DNA from 4 places in the Streptomyces sp. NPDC059649 genome. Region 4 is predicted to be linked to each of the others. Evidence: riboswitches for the same ligand, from Rfam matches in the RefSeq annotation. Region 4 holds a riboswitch; each other region holds the start of a gene.
What was found. Region 4 has a riboswitch for cyclic di-AMP ahead of ACFV1J_RS19435 (C40 family peptidase). Riboswitches for the same ligand answer to the same signal wherever they lie in the genome.
Positions count from the first base shown of each region.

Region 1: linked by a shared signal. The riboswitch ahead of ACFV1J_RS11040 (M23 family metallopeptidase) and the one ahead of ACFV1J_RS19435 (C40 family peptidase) in region 4 are both predicted to bind cyclic di-AMP.
Region 2: linked by a shared signal. The riboswitch ahead of ACFV1J_RS32750 (NlpC/P60 family protein) and the one ahead of ACFV1J_RS19435 (C40 family peptidase) in region 4 are both predicted to bind cyclic di-AMP.
Region 3: linked by a shared signal. The riboswitch ahead of ACFV1J_RS33175 (peptidoglycan DD-metalloendopeptidase family protein) and the one ahead of ACFV1J_RS19435 (C40 family peptidase) in region 4 are both predicted to bind cyclic di-AMP.

Region 1 is NZ_JBHWDV010000006.1:75,502-79,950, forward strand. It holds gene ACFV1J_RS11035 (GntR family transcriptional regulator) at 1-625, opposite strand, end outside; gene ACFV1J_RS11040 (M23 family metallopeptidase) at 808-1,608, opposite strand; cyclic di-AMP (ydaO/yuaA leader) riboswitch at 1,621-1,776, opposite strand; gene ACFV1J_RS11045 (M16 family metallopeptidase) at 2,042-3,424, opposite strand; gene ACFV1J_RS11050 (M16 family metallopeptidase) at 3,460-4,449, opposite strand, start outside.
Region 2 is NZ_JBHWDV010000047.1:21,327-25,775, reverse strand. It holds gene ACFV1J_RS32760 (NlpC/P60 family protein) at 1-140, opposite strand, end outside; gene ACFV1J_RS32755 (hypothetical protein) at 462-815, shown strand; gene ACFV1J_RS32750 (NlpC/P60 family protein) at 984-2,126, opposite strand; cyclic di-AMP (ydaO/yuaA leader) riboswitch at 2,134-2,303, opposite strand; gene pcrA (DNA helicase PcrA) at 2,639-4,449, shown strand, end outside.
Region 3 is NZ_JBHWDV010000049.1:19,732-24,180, forward strand. It holds gene ACFV1J_RS33170 (aldo/keto reductase) at 102-1,061, opposite strand; gene ACFV1J_RS33175 (peptidoglycan DD-metalloendopeptidase family protein) at 1,180-2,394, opposite strand; cyclic di-AMP (ydaO/yuaA leader) riboswitch at 2,406-2,560, opposite strand; gene ACFV1J_RS33180 (DUF2332 family protein) at 2,865-4,154, shown strand; gene ACFV1J_RS33185 (PP2C family protein-serine/threonine phosphatase) at 4,173-4,449, opposite strand, start outside.
Region 4 is NZ_JBHWDV010000016.1:114,055-118,503, forward strand. It holds gene ACFV1J_RS19415 (8-amino-7-oxononanoate synthase) at 1-840, shown strand, start outside; gene ACFV1J_RS19420 (ATP-binding protein) at 1,077-1,505, shown strand; gene ACFV1J_RS19425 (hypothetical protein) at 1,592-1,741, opposite strand; gene ACFV1J_RS19430 (GNAT family N-acetyltransferase) at 2,076-2,723, opposite strand; gene ACFV1J_RS19435 (C40 family peptidase) at 2,781-3,254, opposite strand; cyclic di-AMP (ydaO/yuaA leader) riboswitch at 3,259-3,431, opposite strand; gene ACFV1J_RS19440 (hypothetical protein) at 3,741-4,049, opposite strand; gene ACFV1J_RS19445 (ATP-dependent Clp protease proteolytic subunit) at 4,055-4,449, opposite strand, start outside.

The DNA.
Region 1 (4,449 bases), on a different contig from region 4:
GCCGCAGCCGGTACACCGGGAGCGAGCGCTCGATGTGGGCCGCCATCAGGGCGCGGGCCCGTTCCGCGTCGCCCCGGGCCACCGCGTCCAGCACCGCGCCGTGTTCGTCCCATGCATCACCGGCCCGCGGCGGCGGCTCCACCGCATACATCCACTCGATCTTGCGGCGCAGCTGGGTCAGCAGCGCGGTCAGGCTGGGGCTGCCGGCCGCCTGGGCCAGCGTCTCGTGGAACCAGCCGTCGAGTTGGCGCAGGTCGGTGGGGCTGCCGTGGCGGGCCCGCTCGCGGCCGAGCCGCACCAGGCCGCGCAGCACCTTCAGATGGGCGGGGGTGCGCCGGGCGGCCGCGCGGGCCGCGCCCAGCGGCTCCAGCAGGGCGCGGATGTCGAGCAGGTCGGCGGCCTCCTGCTCGGTGGGCTCGGCGACGCACGCGCCCGCGTGGTGGCGGGTGGTGACGAAGCCCTCCGACTGCAGGGTGCGCAGCGCTTCGCGGACCGGCACCCTGGAGACGCCGTAGCGCGCCGCCAGGATCTCCTCGATCAGTCGGCTCCCCGGCGCCAGCGCACCGGAGACGATGTCCTCGCGAATCGCCGTGCACACCGCATGCGCGGAAATATGGCCTCGCATCGATCGTGCCTCCGCCGTAATCCCCGGAAAACGCCGCCGGTCGGCGGCTTTTCCGAGACTCTATTCGACCGGCACGGCTTTTCCGACGGACTCCGCGTATTCGGCGATATTTTTTGGCCAATGGGCGGGGAGGGCACCGAGGCGTGCGCCGGGAGGCCGAGGCGGGTGTGCCTGACGCCGGATCAGACGTTGACGCCGTGCGAGCGCAGATACGCGATCGGGTCGATGTCGGAGCCGTAGTCCGGGCTGGTGCGGGCCTCGAAGTGCAGATGCGGGCCGGTGACGTTGCCGGTGGCCCCGGAGAGGCCGATCTGCTGGCCGGGGGTGACGGTCTGGCCGACCGAGACGCCGATCGACGACAGGTGGCCGTACTGGGTGTACGTGCCGTCGTGCATCTTGATCACGATGTTGTTGCCGTACGACCCGCCCCAGCCGGCCTCGACGACGGTGCCCGCGCCGACCGCGTGGACGGAGGTGCCGGTGGCGGCGTGGAAGTCGATGCCGGTGTGGCTGCCGGAGGACCACAGGCTGCTGGAGGCCTTGTAGCCGGTGGAGACGTAGGAGCCGGCGACGGGGGCGACGAAGGCGTTCAGGCGCTTGCGCTCGGCGTCCCGGGCGGCCCGCTCCTTGGCCTCGCGCTCGGCCTTGGCCTTCTTCCGGGCCGCCTCGGCGTGCCGCTCGGCCTCCGCCACCCGCTTCTTGGCCTCGGCCTCGGCCTTCGCCTGCATGGCGGCGGCCTCGGCGGCGGCCTGCTGGGTGTCGGCCTGGACCTCCAGGCGGTGGGCGAGCTCGTCACCGAGCACGACGGCCTGGGTGAGGCCGGTGTCCTGGGTGCGTGCCTCGTCGGTGGCGGCCATCGCCGGTGACGCCAGGGTGGCGACGACGCCGGAGGTCGCGAGGGTGGCTATACCGGCGAGGTTGCGGGTCGTCCGGGCGCTGCGGCTGGCCCGGCGGTGCTTCCCGGTGGCACGGGTGAACGCCATGTGCTGGCTTGTCCTTTCCTTCCCTCTCGCCTACCGGGTTAGCTGACGGGTTCGGAGCAGGAAGGTCTCCTACGGGCCCCTCCGGAGAGGCGCCCGATTCACCCCAGGGACGGGTGGGTCCCCGGCTCCCCTGGCTCGCGCCGTACGGGGACTCGGCGATGACTGTCCGGTGCCACTGTTGTGGCGGAGTTGTGACGAACAGCCGGACCGACGCTAAACGGGGCCACTTTGCGGCGCCAAACGGAACCGCGATTTTGTGCGGGATGCCACAAGTTCCGGCTCAACGAGCCATCCCAAACCGGACATACAGCAGACTGCGGCAGACCGGCGGCGGACAGGCGACGAGCAGGCGACGGACATACGACGGCTCCCGTGGTGAGCGAACCCCACAGGAGCCGTCGGTCGTGACGCTTCGTCATACGCCGCCTGCGGACTAGCCGCTGACGACCGTCACCTCTCCGATGCCCAGCGCCTTGACGGGCTCGGTGATCTGCGCGGCGTCGCCCACCAGGACGGTCACCAGGCGGTCCACCGGGAAGGCGTTGACGGCGGCGGCGGTCGCCTCGACCGTGCCGGTCTCCGCGAGCCGGAGGTACAACTGCGCCTGGAAATCGTCCGGGAGCTGCTGCTCCACCTGGTCGGCGAGGGTGCCCGCGACGGCCGCCGCGGTCTCGTACTTGAGCGGCGCCACCCCGACGAGGTTCTGCACCGCGACGTCCCGCTCCTCGTCCGTCAGCCCCTCTGCCGCGAGGGTCCGCAGCACCTTCCAGAGGTCCTCCAGCGCCGGCCCGGTGGAGGCGGTGTCCACCGAGCCGCTGATGGCGAGCAGCGCGGCGCCGGTGGTGCCCTCGGGGGACGTGGGGGCCGTGGAGCGCAGCACCTGCCCGAAGGCCCGCACGCCGTAGGTGTAGCCCTTCTCCTCACGCAGGACGCGGTCCAGGCGGGAGGTGAGGGTGCCGCCCAGGCAGTACGTGCCGAGCACCTGCGCCGGCCACACGCGGTCGTGCCGGTCGGCGCCGATCCGGCCGATGAGCAGCTGCGTCTGCACGGCGCCGGGGCGGTCCACGATCACCACGCGGCCGGTGTCGTCGGCGACGATCGGGGTCGCCTTCACCGGCTCGGCGGTCGAACCGCTCCAGGCGCCGAGGGTGTCGGCGAGCGACGCGGCCAGGTCGACGCCGGTGAAGTCACCGACGATCACGGCGGTGGCCGTGGCGGGCCGGACATGGGCGTCGTAGAAGGCGCGCACGGCCGCGGCGTCGATCCGCGCGACCGTCTCCTCGGTGCCCTGACGGGGGCGGGAGATCCGCGCGGTGGCCGGGAACAGCTCCTTGGAGAGCGCCATCGCCGCGCGCCGGGCCGGGTTGGCGAGCTCGTGCGGGATCTCGTCGAGGCGATTGCGGACCAGCCGCTCGATCTCGCTCTCCGGGAACGCGGGGGCCCGCAGCGCGTCGGCGAGCAGGCCGAGCGCGCGGGTCAGCCGGGAGGCCGGGACCTCCAGGGAGACGCGTACGCCGGGGTGGTCGGCGTGGGCGTCCAGCGTGGCGCCGCAGCGCTCCAGCTCGGCGGCGAAGCCCTCCGCGTCGTATTTGTCGGTGCCCTCGGACAGGGCGCGCGCCATGATCGTGGCGACGCCGTCCAGGCCCTCCGGCTCGGCGTCCAGCGGGGCGACGAGGTTGATCTCCACCGCGACGACCTGCTGACCGGGGCGGTGACTGGTCAGGAGGGTGAGGCCGTTGGGCAGTTGGCTGCGCTCGGGGGCCGGGAAGGCCCACGGCTTGGGCGCGCCGCTCTGGGGCTGCGGGTGGAACTGCATGCTGCTCCCTGGGGAATCCTGGCGGGTGGTGTCGCTCACTGCTCCGTCTCCCCTTCCTCGGCGGCGTTGCCGGCCGGCTCGGTGGGCTCGTAGACGAGCACCGCGCGGTTGTCGGGGCGCAGCCGGGCCTTGGCGACCGCCTGCACCTCCTCGGGGGTGATGTCCAGGACCCGCTGCACGGCGGTCAGCGCGAGCTGCGGGTCGCCGAACAGGACGGCGAAGCGGCAGAGTTCGTCGGCGCGGCCGCTGACCGTCGCCAGGCGGTCCAGCCATTCGCGCTCCAGCTGGGCCTGCGCCCGCTCCATCTCCTCCGGGGTGGGCCCCTCGGCGGCGAACCGTGCCAGTTCCTCGTCGACCGCGTGCTCGATGGCGGGCACCTCCACCCCGGCGGACGCCTTCACGTCCAGCCAGCCCAGGGAGGGCGCGCCGGCCAGCCGCAGCAGACCGAAGCCGGCGGCCACCGCGCTGCGGTCGCGGCGCACCAGCCGGTTGTACAGGCGGGAGGACTCGCCGCCACCCAGGACGGTCAGCGCGAGGTCGGCGGCGTCCGCCTCACGGGTGCCGTCGTGCGGAAGGCGGTAGGCCGCCATCAGGGCGCGGGAGGGCACCTCCTCCTCGACGACCTCGCGGAGCTCGGTGCCGACCACGTCGGGCAGCGTGCCGTCCCGGGGCGGCTGCTTGCCGTCGTGGGAGGGGATCGAGCCGAAGTACTTCTCGATCCAGGCCAGCGTCCGGGCCGGGTCGATGTCGCCGACGACCGACAGGACGGCGTTGTTGGGCGCGTAGTACGTACGGAAGAACGCCCGCGCGTCCTCCAGTGAGGCGGCGTCCAGGTCGGCCATCGACCCGATGGGCGTGTGGTGGTACGGGTGGCCCTCCGGGTACGCCATGGCCGTCAGCTTCTCGAAGGCCGTGCCGTAGGGGACGTTGTCGTAACGCTGGCGGCGCTCGTTCTTGACGACGTCGCGCTGGTTCTCCAGGGACTCCTCGTCGAGCGCGGTCAGCAGCGAGCCCATGCGGTCCGC
Region 2 (4,449 bases), on a different contig from region 4:
TCGAAGGTGGTGGCGGTGGCGGCGCCGGCGAGGGCCAGGGTGGCGGCCGTACGGGCGGTGCGCGCGCTGCGCGAGCCGCCGGTGAGCGCGGCGAGCGGATGTCGCCTGGGCTTGCGGTGCGAGGCCACGGTGGCCGTCACTTCCTTCCCTTCGGGCCGGGGGCCCGGCGGCGGCCCGTGGGACGGAGCGGGCCGCCGCCGTATCTCCCGGCGGGGCGGCCGACGGGACGCCGGTGCGGAGTCCGGCGCGGCGGGAGTCGGCCGCCTGGAGGAGGACGCTAAGCCCGGGCGTCATGGAGGTGGGCTGGCTTGCGCGGCATTGTTCGGTTTCGACCGCTGCCGGAACGCGGGTGACCGGAGCGTCATCGCCCGTTCGCCGCGGCCGCTCCGCGCTGACCGAAGCGACGAATGGGGACACCCTGCCGGAAAGGGCGTGCTATGCGGCGGATACGATCCCGCCCCATGGACGTAGTCATCAATATCTTCGTCGGCCTGCACATCATCGGCATCGCCTCACTGCTGGGCGGGTTCCTGACGCAGATGAAGGCGATGGGTGCGGGCACCGCCCGGTTCGTTCCGGCCATGCTGCACGGCGCGCTGACGATGCTGGTCACCGGCATCGTGCTGGTCGGCCTGAACCAGGCGCAGGGCCACCCGGTCAACAACATCAAGATCGGCATCAAGATGGCCGTCCTGGTGGTGATCCTGGCGCTGGTCTACGTCAAGCGGGACGAGGAGCAGGTCGACAAGGCGCTGTTCGGCGCGGTCGGCGGCCTCACGGTGGCCAACATCTTCATCGCGGTCCTCTGGACCTGACCACGCCGGCCGCCGGACCCCGGGCTCGTACGGCCCGGGACCCGCAACGGCGCCCCACAAACCGCACACCGCGCGGTCGTCGCACTCCGGGATCCGGAGGCGAGGGCCGCGCGGTGGCGTGTGGGGGGTGACCGTGGGGGGTGGACCTGGGAGGAGCGGGGCCGGGCGTCAGCCCGGGCGGACGCTCCCGTAGATCGGCATGTAGTAGATCGACTCCTCCCGGACGTTGGCGCCCGGGTGCGGGGCGTGGATCATCTTGCCGCCGCCTATGTACATGCCGACGTGGCTGATGTCGTCGAAGAAGAAGACCAGGTCACCGGGTTGCAGGTCCTTGGTCGCCACCCGCTGGCCGACCTTGACCTGGTCCCAGGTGGTGCGCGGCAGGTCGACCCCGGCCGCCTTCCACGCCGCCTGGGTCAGCCCCGAGCAGTCGTAGGACGAGGGCCCGGTGGCGCCCCAGACGTACGGCTTGCCGATCTGGGCGCGGGCGAAGGCCAGGGCCTGCTGGGCCTTGGTGGACTGCGAGCCCCCGGTGGAGCCGCCGGTGTCCCCGCCGGTCTGGCCGCCGGTCGAGCCGCCGTCCTGCTGGCGCTGCCGCTCGCGCTCCTGCTGCTTGCGCGCCTCCTCCTCGGCCCGGCGCTTGGCCGCCGCCTCCTTCCGGCGCTCCAGTTCGGCCAGCCGCGCCTTCTCCTGGGCGGTCAGCCGGGACAGCAGCTGCCGGGCCTCGGCCAGCTTCTGCTGGACGGAGCGCTTGGACTCCTTCAGGGCGGCCTGCGAGCTCTGCAGGTGGTCCAGGCTGCGGCTGGCCTCGGCCCGCTGGCGGGCGGCCGCCGCGGCCTGCTGCTGGTAGTCGGCGACGGCCTGCTGCTGCCGCCCGGTCAGCCGCTCCATCAGGTGGCTGCGGTCGAAGAACTGCTGCGGGTTCTTGGCGAGCATCAGCTGCGCGGTCGGGTTCATGCCGCCGGTGCGGTACTGGGCCGAGGCGAACGTACCGAGCTCCCGCCGGGTCTCGTTCATCTTCTCGGCCCGCTTGGCCGCGGCGTTGAGCAGCCCGTCCACGGTCTCGCGCTGGTGATCGGCGCGCTCCTTGGCCGCGTTGTACTTCTGGGTGGCCACCTCGGCCTGCCGGTAGAGGCCGTCGACCTTCTGCTTGACCTCTTCGATGCTGGGCTTGGGGGCTCTGGGGGCGGCGTCCGCGGTCTGCGAGAGCAGGGTGACCGAGGCGAGCGCGGCGGTGGTGAGCCCGGCCGCCGTACGGCGGCTCCCGGGCGAGGTGAGAACGCTGGTGCGCGGCTTGCGATGGGACGCCAAGGCCGGCAACTCCTTCCGTGGACCGCCTACCGGGTTAGCTGTCGGGTTCGGGCGGTGTCGCTGACGGAAGGCCGTGCCCTACGGTCCGTACGTCCGCTTGCGGCGGTCGGACGGATCGATTCACCCCGGTGGTGCTGGTGGGTCCCCGGCTCCGGGTGACCCGTGCGTGACCGGAGGGACACATCGCGGGCAGGGCCGGACTCGGCGCGGGCGGCCCGTGCGAACGCTGTCGTCCGCGGGGAGGCGGGCTGCCTGAGCGAGGACGTTAGCCAACTCGTGTGGCTCCTGTGAAGGCTGATGTTCGATATGCCCGAAACCTTTTTGTGACCTGAGTGATGCCGTTCCGCTTCGGGAGGCGGCCGTTCCGTTTCCGGCGGTGCGCATAAGCCGCATTCGGCCGGGCGTCCGATGGCCACGACCGCCGGTGGATACCGCGCGTTCTCCGGCCGTCCCGGTCACTTGTCCACAGTCCGCGGCGCGCTGTCGGTGCGGCGGCCTAGACTCGGTGGGCGATGAGCAGCCTCTTTGACGACAGCTTCCTGGCGGACCTCGCCCACAAGGACGAGGGGCCCCCGCCGCCTCCCGAGGACGAGCACGAGCCGGTCCCCGAGGAGATCCCCGCCGACCTGTTCGGCGGGCGGTTCGACGCGCCCGCGCCCAGGGACGCGTACTACCGCGACGGCGCCGCCCGCCCGGCCATCGACCCCGCCGCGCTGCTCGAGGGGCTCAACGACCAGCAGAAGGCCGCCGTGGTGCACACCGGCGGCCCGCTGCTGATCGTCGCCGGCGCCGGCTCCGGCAAGACCCGGGTGCTCACCCACCGCATCGCGCATCTGCTCGCCGAGCGGCATGTCCACCCCGGCCAGATCCTCGCGATCACCTTCACCAACAAGGCCGCCGGCGAGATGAAGGAGCGCGTCGAGCAGCTGGTCGGCCCGCGCGCCAACGCCATGTGGGTGTCCACCTTCCACAGCGCCTGCGTGCGGATCCTGCGCCGCGAGTCCAAGAAGCTGGGCTTCACGTCCTCCTTCTCGATCTACGACGCCGCCGACTCCAAGCGCCTGATGTCCCTGGTCTGCCGCGATCTGGACCTCGACCCCAAGCGCTTCCCGCCCAAGTCCTTCAGCGCGAAGATCTCCAACCTCAAGAACGAGCTCATCGACGAGGAGACCTTCGCCGGGACGGCGGCCGACGGGTTCGAGAAGACGCTGGCCGAGGCGTACGCGATGTACCAGGCACGGCTGCGCGAGGCCAACGCCCTGGACTTCGACGACATCATCATGACCACGGTCAACCTCCTCCAGGCCTTCCCGGACGTCGCCGAGCACTACCGCCGCCGCTTCCGGCACGTGCTCGTGGACGAGTACCAGGACACCAACCACGCCCAGTACACCCTCGTCCGCGAGCTGGTCGGCACCGGCACCGCCGAGATCCCCGCCGCCGAGCTGTGCGTCGTCGGTGACGCCGACCAGTCGATCTACGCCTTCCGCGGCGCCACGATCCGCAACATCCTCCAGTTCGAGGAGGACTACCCGGACGCCACCACGATCCTGCTGGAGCAGAACTACCGCTCCTCGCAGACGATCCTGTCCGCCGCCAACGCCGTCATCGAGCGCAACGAGAACCGCCGCCCCAAGAACCTCTGGACCGACGCCGGCGCCGGCGCCAAGATCAACGGCTATGTCGCGGACACCGAGCACGACGAGGCGCAGTTCGTCGCCGACGAGATCGACCGGCTCACCGACGCCGGCGACGCCAAGGCCGGCGACGTCGCCATCTTCTACCGCACCAACGCCCAGTCCCGTGTCTTCGAGGAGATCCTCATCCGGGTCGGGCTGCCCTACAAGGTCGTCGGCGGAGTGCGCTTCTACGAGCGCAAGGAGGTCCGCGACGTCCTCGCGTACCTGCGCGTGCTCGCCAACCCCGAGGACAGCGTCCCGCTGCGCCGCATCCTGAACGTCCCCAAGCGCGGCATCGGCGAGCGCGCCGAGGCGATGATCGACGCCCTGTCGCTCCGCGAGAAGATCACCTTCCCGCAGGCCCTGCGCCGGGTCGACGAGGCCTACGGCATGGCGGCCCGCTCCGCCAACGCCGTCAAGCGCTTCAACGTCCTGATGGAGGAGCTGCGGACGATCGTGGAGTCCGGCGCCGGGCCCGCCACGATCCTGGAGGCCGTCCTGGAGCGCACCGGCTACCTCGCCGAACTCCAGGCGTCCACCGACCCGCAGGACGAGACCCGGATCGAGAACCTCCAGGAACTCGCCGCGGTCGCCCTGGAATTCGAGCAGGACCGTGGCGTCGGGGCGGAGACATCAGGGACCGC
Region 3 (4,449 bases), on a different contig from region 4:
AACGCGCGAGGTGCCATGCGTACGTGCGTCACGGCATGCGTAAGGGAGGAGCGGGGCCCCCAGGCCCCGCTCCTCCCCTTTTCAGGCCCTCCCCGCGAAGGTCAGGCCGAGGCCTCCGTCAGGAGGGTGAGTTCGGGGGCGGTGAGGGTCAGGTCGGTGACGGCCAGGAGGGGGACGAGCTGGGCGGTCGTGCGGGCGCTGGCGATCGGGGCGGCGACCGTGGGCTGCGCGGCGAGCCAGGCCAGCGCGACGGTGGCGGGCTCGGCACCGTGGGCGGCGGCGATCGCGTCGAGGGCCGCCAGGACGCGGGGGCCGCGGTCGGTGGACAGGTACTGCGCGGCCTTCTGGGACCGGGCGCTGTCGACCGCGCCACCCGGCCGGTACTTGCCGGTCAGGAAGCCGGAGGCCAGGGCGTAGTACGGGACCGCGGCCACGCCGTTGCGGGCGGCCACATCGGCGAGTTCGCCCTCGTAGGTGTCGCGGGAGACCAGGTTGTAGTGCGGCTGCAGGGCCACGTAACGGGCCACGCCCTCGCGGTCGGAGAAGGCGAGGGACTCCTCCAGGCGCCGCGCGGAGATGTTGGAGGCGCCGATCTCGCGGACCTTGCCGGCCCGGACGAGGTCGTCCAGGGCGGTCAGGAACTCGCCGACCTCCACCGACTCGTCGTCGTAGTGGGTGTAGTAGAGGTCGAGGTAATCCGTGCGGAGACGGGTGAGGGACGCCTCGACCGCGGACTTGATGGTGGCGGCGGACAGGCCCTTGTAGTCGGGGTGGGCGCCGACCTTGGTGGCGATGACGATGTCCTCGCGATTGCCGCGGGAGGCAAGCCAGTTGCCGAGCACGGTCTCGGACTCGCCGCCCTTGTTGCCGGGCGCCCAGGCCGAGTACACGTCGGCGGTGTCGATGAAGTTGCCGCCGCCCGCCACGTACGCGTCGAGTACCGCGAACGACTCGGCCTCGTCAGCGGTCCAGCCGAAGACGTTTCCCCCGAGGCAGAGCGGGGAGACGGACAGCGAGCCCAAGGCCCTGCGGGTACCGGAGTTGTTGCTTGTCGCACTCATGGTGGGGGCAGCGTTGCGGGGCGGGTGGTTATTCCCTCGTGCGGCGGTTGGTCCCGCCTACGACGGGCGGCTACGCGTGCGCATCGCGTGGCCGCCCCACCCCGCCCCGCCCCGCTCGTCAGACGTTGAGGCCGTGGTCGCGCAGCCAGGGCATCGGGTCTATCGGGTCGCCGGCGCCGGGGCGTACCTCCAGGTGGAGGTGAGGCCCGGTGACGTTGCCCGTGGCGCCGACCCGGCCGATCACGTCACCGGTGCTGACCTTGCCCGAGGTCTTGACCATCGAGGAGAGGTGGCAGAACCAGAGCTCGGTGCCGTCGTCGAGGGTCAGGACGATGCGGTAGCCGTACGAACCGGCCCAGCCGGCCTGGGTGATGGTGCCGGAGTGCACCGCCCTGACGGGCGTACCGGTCGGGGCGGCGAAGTCCTGGCCGGTGTGGTCCGCGGCCCAGCGGTCACCGGCCTGCCCGAAGCTCGCGGTGAGGGTGTACGAGGCGACCGGGGTGAGGTAGCTCTGCGCCAGTTTGGCGAGGCGCTCGGCCTCCGCCTTCCGGCGGGCCTCCTCCTCGGCCTTGCGCCGGGCCTCGGCCGCTGCCTCCTTCTTGGCGGCCGCGGCCTTCTCGGCGGCGCTCTGGTCCGCGGCCGCGTCCGTCGTGGCCTGCTTGATCGCGGCCTGTTCGGCGGCCTCGCGGGCCTCCTGTTCGCCGGCGCCCTGCTGGGCGTCGGCCTGCTGGAGGATACGGCTGCGCAGCGCCTCACCGGCGTTCGCGCCGGAGCCCGTGCCCGCACTCGACCCGGTGTCGGTGGCCGTGGTCGACGGCGAGCCCGTCGCGGCGAGCGGGTCGACGGGCGCGGAGGCAGCGTCGGACCCGGTGTCCGAGCCGCCGTCGGATATCAGGTTGCCGACGCCGGGCAGGGAGGCGGCGTCCGGGAGGTGGTCGGTGACGGCGTCGGCCACACCGCTGAGGTCGGGCATCGAGATCGGTACCGGCGGCTTGCCCTCGGCCGTGGCCATCCCGCCCGCGCCGACCGCCGCGATGACGCCGACACCCAGGACCGTGCCACCGCGGGCGAGTCCACCGCCGCGCTGCTTGGCCACCCGGTGCTTGCCGCGGACCGGGCGGACGGACTCCTCGGTGGGGTTCCACTCCTCCCACTGGCCGTCGGCGTCACCGTGCGCCTCGCCGGCCGTCGCAAAACGGGTGTCGGTGACGAAAGCGGTGCCGCCGGAGCCTGCGAAGGCGTGCGGGGCGCCCGGCGCATGCGGGGCACCCGGGCCCCGGTCGTCGAACTCGTAGGCGGATGGAGCCTCGGGGACAGGCCTGTTGGACGCCACGGGGGCGCTCTCCTTTCCTTCCTTCTCGCCTACCGGGTTAGCTGACGGGTTCGGAGCAGGAAGGTCTCCTACGGGCACCCTCTGGCGGAGGCGTCCGATTCACCCCAAGGTGGTGGTTCCCCGGTTCCCTTGGTGCAGTTCGAGATGCTGGAGGTGCGTGAAAAGCGCGTGCGGGATTCGGCGTCGGCGCGCGGTGCCGCCTCTTGCGGCGGCTGGGACGACCGCGCTGCGTTATCGGACAGTAATAGAGATCGCGGCCGTTTTCCAAGCCTTCCCGGGAATCGATATGCCTCGCGCACCAGCTGTGGCGTGGTCTTTTCCGGTCACCATGGCCATAAATCGGGCGAGTTGACCGCACCGCCCCGCACCGCCCCGTGCCGCCGCTAAACGACCTCTCGATGATTGTGCGTCAGTTGTTATGCAGAGGGGTGCCCGACCATTACGGAACGTGAAGACAGTAACGTCGGATCATGGTCGTCAACGCCGAGCGCCCCGGATACTCCGAGAGTCCCGGACACGCCGAGAGCCCCGGACCCGCCGCACGCCTCCGCAGCACCGGTCACGGGCACCACGGCCATCCCGGCCGTCCCGGCCGCAGCGGTGGCACGTCCGGAAGCGCCCAGGACGTGGCGCGCCGGTACCAGGAGTTCTCCTGGCGCGAGGCACGCGGGCGGTCCGACGCCCACGAGGAGCTGTCCGCACGGATCGGCCAGGACCAGGAGTTGTGCGAGCTGCTGGCGGGTTCGCTGCCGGCCGGCAACAAGCAGCAGCCCCAACTCCTGGTCGCCGCCGTCCGCCATCTCGACGGCCCGCACGCGGAACAGGGCCCGCGCGGCGCGGCGGCGTACGGTCGCTGGCGCGAATGGACGATCCGTCATTGGGACCAGGTGCGGGACGTGATCATGCGCCGCGGCACCCAGACCAACGAGCCGGCCCGCTGCGCCACCCTGCTGCCGCTGCTCGCCCGGCTGCCCCAGCCACTGGCCCTGCTGGAGGTCGGCACCTCGGCGGGGCTGTGTCTGCACCCGGACCGCTATCGGTACGAGTACGCGTACCGGCACGGGCCCGGGGACGGGCAGGAGTACCGGCACGGGCCCGGGTACGCGGGCGGGCCGGCTGCCGGCCACTCTGGCGGGCGCGCACCGGGAGGAGCGCACCACCCGGTCGTCGAAGTGGGCCCGGCCGACAGCCCGGTGGTCTTCCCCTGCCTGGTGCAGGCGCCGGTGCCGGCGGCAGGGCACGGACCGCACCTCCCCACCCGGCTCCCCGAGGTCGTCTGGCGGGCCGGGATCGATCTCGATCCGCTCGACCCGGTCGCCGAGCCGGACGACCTGCGCTGGCTGCGGTCGCTCGTATGGCCCGGCGACGAGGCGCGGGCGGCCCGGCTGTCCGCGGCCGTCGAGGCGGTGCGGGCGGCGCCGCGGCCGCGGATCGTCCGCGGGGACCTGATCGAGGAACTGCCCGCGCTGGCGGCCGAGGCGCCCGCCGGGGCGACGCTGGTGGTGTTCCACACCTCCGTGCTGAGCTATCTGCCGCCGGCCCGGCGCGAGGAGTTCGCCCGGCTCGTACGGTCGGTCCTCGACGGGCGGGACGGCGGCGGGCACTGGGTCTCCCAGGAGCACCACTCCGTGCTGCCGTGGCTCCCGCTGCCCGCGCACCACACCCCGCGCCCGGACGACCCGCTGCAGCTGACCCTCGCCCTGGACGGCCACCCGGTCGCACTCACCGGCCCGCACGGGCAGAGCTTCCGCCCGCTGTAGGGGAACGCGGCACAGCCCTCACTCCCCCATGGGCCGCTGCAGCGCCAACAGGGCCATGTCGTCCGCCGGGGCCCCGCCCGTATGCCGGGAGACGTCCTCGATGAGGGCGTCCAGCAGGCTGCCGGGGCCCGGGAAGTGCCGGCCGCGGAGCTTGTCCGCCGGGTCGTAGAAACGGCCGCGCAGGTCGCGGGCCTCGGTCACGCCGTCGGTGAAGAAGAGGAGCAGCGACCCGGCCGGGAAGAACGACTCGTCGGAACGGTCCGGCCAGCTCGCCACCTCGCTCATCCCCAGCGGC
Region 4 (4,449 bases):
GCCGCGAATCTCGCCGCGGTCACCGCGCTGACCGCACCCGGCACCCTGGTCGTCTCCGACGCGGGCAACCACGCCTCCCTCATCGACGGCTGCCGGCTCTCCCGGGCCCGCACCGAGGTCGCCCCGCACGCCGACCCCGAGGCCGTACGCGGCGCCCTGGCCGGCCACAACGGACGGGCGCTGGTGGTGACCGACTCGGTGTTCTCGGTCGACGGCGACGCCGCGCCGCTGCCCGCACTGGCCGCCGCCTGCCGGGCGCACGGCGCCGCACTCCTCGTCGACGACGCCCACGGCCTGGGCGTCCTCGGTGACGGCGGCCGGGGTGCGCTCGCCGCGGCCGGACTGGCCGGGGACGGCGACGTGGTGGCCACCGTGACGCTCTCCAAGTCGCTCGGCTCCCAGGGCGGCGCGGTGCTCGGCCCGGCCCGGGTCATCGAGCACCTGGTCAACACCGCCCGGACCTTCATCTTCGACACCGGCCTGGCCCCGGCCGCGGCCGGCGGCGCACTGGCCGCACTGCGGCTGATCGACCGCGAACCCGAGCGCGCCGCCCGGGCCGGCGAGGTCGCCCGCGAGCTGCACCGCCGGCTCACCGCGGCCGGCCTGACCGCGGTACGGCCGGACGCCGCGGTGGTGTCCGTCCGCGCCCCCTCGCCGGAGGCCGCGGTCCGCTGGGCCGCCGACTGCCGCACGGCCGGTCTCGCGGTCGGCTGCTTCCGGCCGCCGTCCGTACCGGACGGGATCTCCCGGCTGCGGCTCACCGCCCGCGCGGACCTGACGGACGGCCAGCTCGACCGGGCGGTGGGCACGATCCTCGCCACCGCGCCGCCGAAGATCTGATCCTTGGTGACCGTGTGTGACCGGCATGGCGTCCCATATCCGGTCTCCCGTCGCAGAGTTCACCGCTTCGAGCGATAGATATCTGCATATGTTGGCGGATCGAGCGCCACACCGGGGGAACGGGTGGCAGGCTGGCGCTCCAGCAGATCCGAGGCCGAATCGTTGACCCGAGTGGCACACCGGCTCCCCGGGCAGCGGACCGGAGCCGGCCTCGGTGGGAAAGGGACGGCGTCGCGATGGCAGACCACCAGGAATCCGCACTCACCCTGCCGAGCGCCCCGGAATCGGTCCGCCTCGCCCGCAGACACGCCCTCACCGTGCTCACCGAATGGGGCCTGCCCGCCGGTTCCACCACCGCCGACGCGGTCCGCCTGATCGTCTCCGAACTCGCCACCAACGCCGTCCAGCACACCTTCGGCCAGTCCCCGACCTTCACCCTCGAACTGCGTCTGGACCGCGACGAGGAGCTGTGCGTCGGGGTCACCGACAGTCACCCCCGCCGCCCCCGCCGGCTGCCTGCCGCGGTCCAGCAGGACAACGGCCGGGGCCTGGTCATCATCCGCTTCCTCGCCGCGGAGGCCGGCGGCCGGCTCTCCGTCGTCCCCACCGACACCGGCGGCAAGACCGTCTGGATCAGCCTGCCCTGGCAGGTCGCGGTCGGCTGACGGCGCGGCCGCCGCGGCGTACGGCCCGACGACATGCGTACGGCCGGCATGGCATGCGTACGGCCGGTACGGCATGCGTGCGGCCGTCACGGTGTGGGGGAGGGGCGGCTGAAGGCGCCGCGCAGCAGCGCGCGGAGGGTGTCCGGGGCCGGGATGCCGCCGCCGCTGCGGTAGGCCACCGCGATCCGGCGGCGCAGCTCCGGCGGGTCCAGCCGGCGGATCCCCAACGGGGTCACCGAGCCCTCCGCCACCATCTCCGGGGCCCCCGCCACGCCGAGCCCGACAGGGCGCCGTGGCGCTGCTCGTCGACCGGCTGGGTGGCTGACTGCGCCGCCCCTGGTGGCCAGGGCCCTGGAGGCCACCACCGGCGCCCTGCTCACCGCGCTGGGCGGAGCGCTGCTCGTCGAGGTCGCGCTCGCCTGAGGGCAGCGGCAGGAACGGGACCGGGCCCCACCCCAGGCACGGGCAGGGGCAGGAACGGGGCCGGCCGGACCCAACCCCAGGCAGGGGCAGGGACAGCGGAAGGGCCAGGAACGGGGCGGGACCAGGACCCCAGGCAGCGGTACCCGTTCAGCCGGGGCCGCCGGCCGGCACCAGCAGCACCTCCGCGCCCACCGGTACGAACCCCGCGGCCAGCAGGGCGCGGACGCTGCGGGCATTGCCGGGGGCGGCCTGGGCCCAGAGCCGTTCGCCCGCCGGTATGAGATGGCGGGCGGCGTGCGCCAGCCGGCGACCGAGGCCGCGTCCCTGGCCGGCGCCGTCCACCTCCGCGGCCAGCTCCCAGCGCCCGGCCAGGCCCCGCCCGATGATCAGCGTCCCGCCGTCCCCGGTCGTCCAGGCCCGCACCTCGTCGCGGTGGCGCAGCGCCCGGACGATGCGCGGATGGCTGCGGTCCGTCGTCTCCACCAGCTCCAACGGCGGCGGCCCGGGCAGCGCCTCGGCGACCATGGCCAGGTCGATGTTGTTGGCCTCGCGGCCGGTCCGTTCACCCAGCGCGGTCAGGAACGGCGGACTGAGCGGTCCGGCGAGATCGCCGGGGGCTGTCCGGTCGTGCACCCAGGACGGCTCCACGTCCGCGAACACCACGGCATGACAGGTGAACGACAGCACGCCCACGTCCCGCGGGGACGGCTGGGGCAGCACCGTCACCGAACCGTCCTCGGGCGGGAAGCTCCCCCGCGCCGCGGCCGTCAGCACCTTGCTCAGCTCCGAAGTCACCCCGTCAAATTATCGGCCAGCACTGACAATTGACCGGGCGCCCGGCGTCGCCGCAGCTCAGGGCACCCTCCCGTACGAGACCGCGCGGCTCCAGATCTTCTCCAGCCGCACCACGCTGCCGGCCTTGGGCGCATGCCACATGCGGCCCTGCCCGGCGTAGATGCCGACGTGGTAAATGCCGTTGCCGGAGTGGAAGAAGACCAGGTCCCCGCGTTTCCGGGCAGAGGACGGGATGTGCCGGGTGCGGCCGTACTGCTGGGCCGCGGTCCGCGGCAGGTCCCGGCCGGCGCGCTTGAACGAGTACACCGTCAGGCCCGAACAGTCGAAGCGGTACGGTCCCATGGCCCCGTACTGGTAGGGCGAGCCCCGCTTGGAGGCCGCGATCCGCAGCGCATGGGCGGAGACGGTCGCGGCCTCGGCGTCGGCGGAGGTTCCCGGTGCGAGCGTGGTCCCGCCGAGCGTGGCCAGCGCCAGTGCGGACACGGTGCCGGCGCGGGCCAGCAGATGCGGCGTATGCGTGCGCACGGTCATGCGCAAACCCTTCGTCAGCCGCCTGCGAAGGAAGACCTGTCGGGTTCGGGCAGGCGAAGATGCCCGGCCGTTTCCACGGCTTCACCCCAAGGAGTCCGTCGGCCGCGCGGGCCCCGGACCCCGTACTGCTCGGGTCCTCCGCTCCCGCCGATCCACACGCATCGACCGGACATCCGGCACGGCGGCGGGATTAGGCGCCCGGCCGGACCGCCCCGTCGCTGTGGCGGGGTCTTGTCGTCGAAAGGGATCCTCACGCACCCGCCACCGGAATTCCGAGTTGAAAATGCCGTATGTGAGATGCGCCACAATTGAGCCGAATGGTGGGATTTGCCCCGTCGTGGGCCGGAGCGTCATCGGCGGCACCCCCTTCGACCTGGGGCGAAACATCGGCCACCGCAGTAATTCTGGCCCCCGGCGCAATTCGTCGCCCCCCTACCGCACGCGCGGACGCTACGCCGTCCGGGCAGCGCGGGCGCGCGTGTCGGATCAGGGTTCCCGGGCCGGCGGCACCGTCACGTATCCGGCCCGGCGTTCCCCGTCCAGCACCCGCAGCGCCCGGGCCAGCGTCTCGCCGTGCAGCTCGTGCTCGCCCCGGTTGTGCATCAGCGTCAGCGCGTCCCGCAGTTCCGCGGCCTTGCTCACCAGCGCCTGAGCGGCGCGCAGCCCGCTGTAGGTGCCGCCGCCGCGGGCCGGATTGATCCGGCCCAGCAGGTCGAGCGCCTCCAGGTAACAGTCGATCAGCTGCCCCTCGGCGCGGGTCAGGGCGGGCAGCGGCGGGGTCTCCGGCGGCCACATCCGGCTCACCGTCCCACGGGTCGGTCGGCCGACCGCTTGCGGTTGCGGGTGAGCCCGTCGATCAGGCCGTACTCCTGCGCGGCCGGGGCGTCGAAGATCTTGTCGCGCTCGATGTCCGCGGCGATCCGCTCGCGCGGCTGACCGGTGTGCAGCGCCAGCATCTCCTCCAGCATGGCGCGGCCGCGCAGCACTTCCTGGGCCTGGATGTAGAGGTCGCTGGCCTGGCCCTCGAACGGTTCGCTCACCGACGGCTGGTGGATCAGCACCCGGGCGCCGGGCAGCGCCAGCCGCTTGCCGGGGGTGCCGGCGGCCAGCAGCACCGCTGCGGCGGACGCGGCCTGTCCCAGGCAGACGGTCTCCACGTCGCACGACACGAAGCGCATCGTGTCGTAGATCGCGG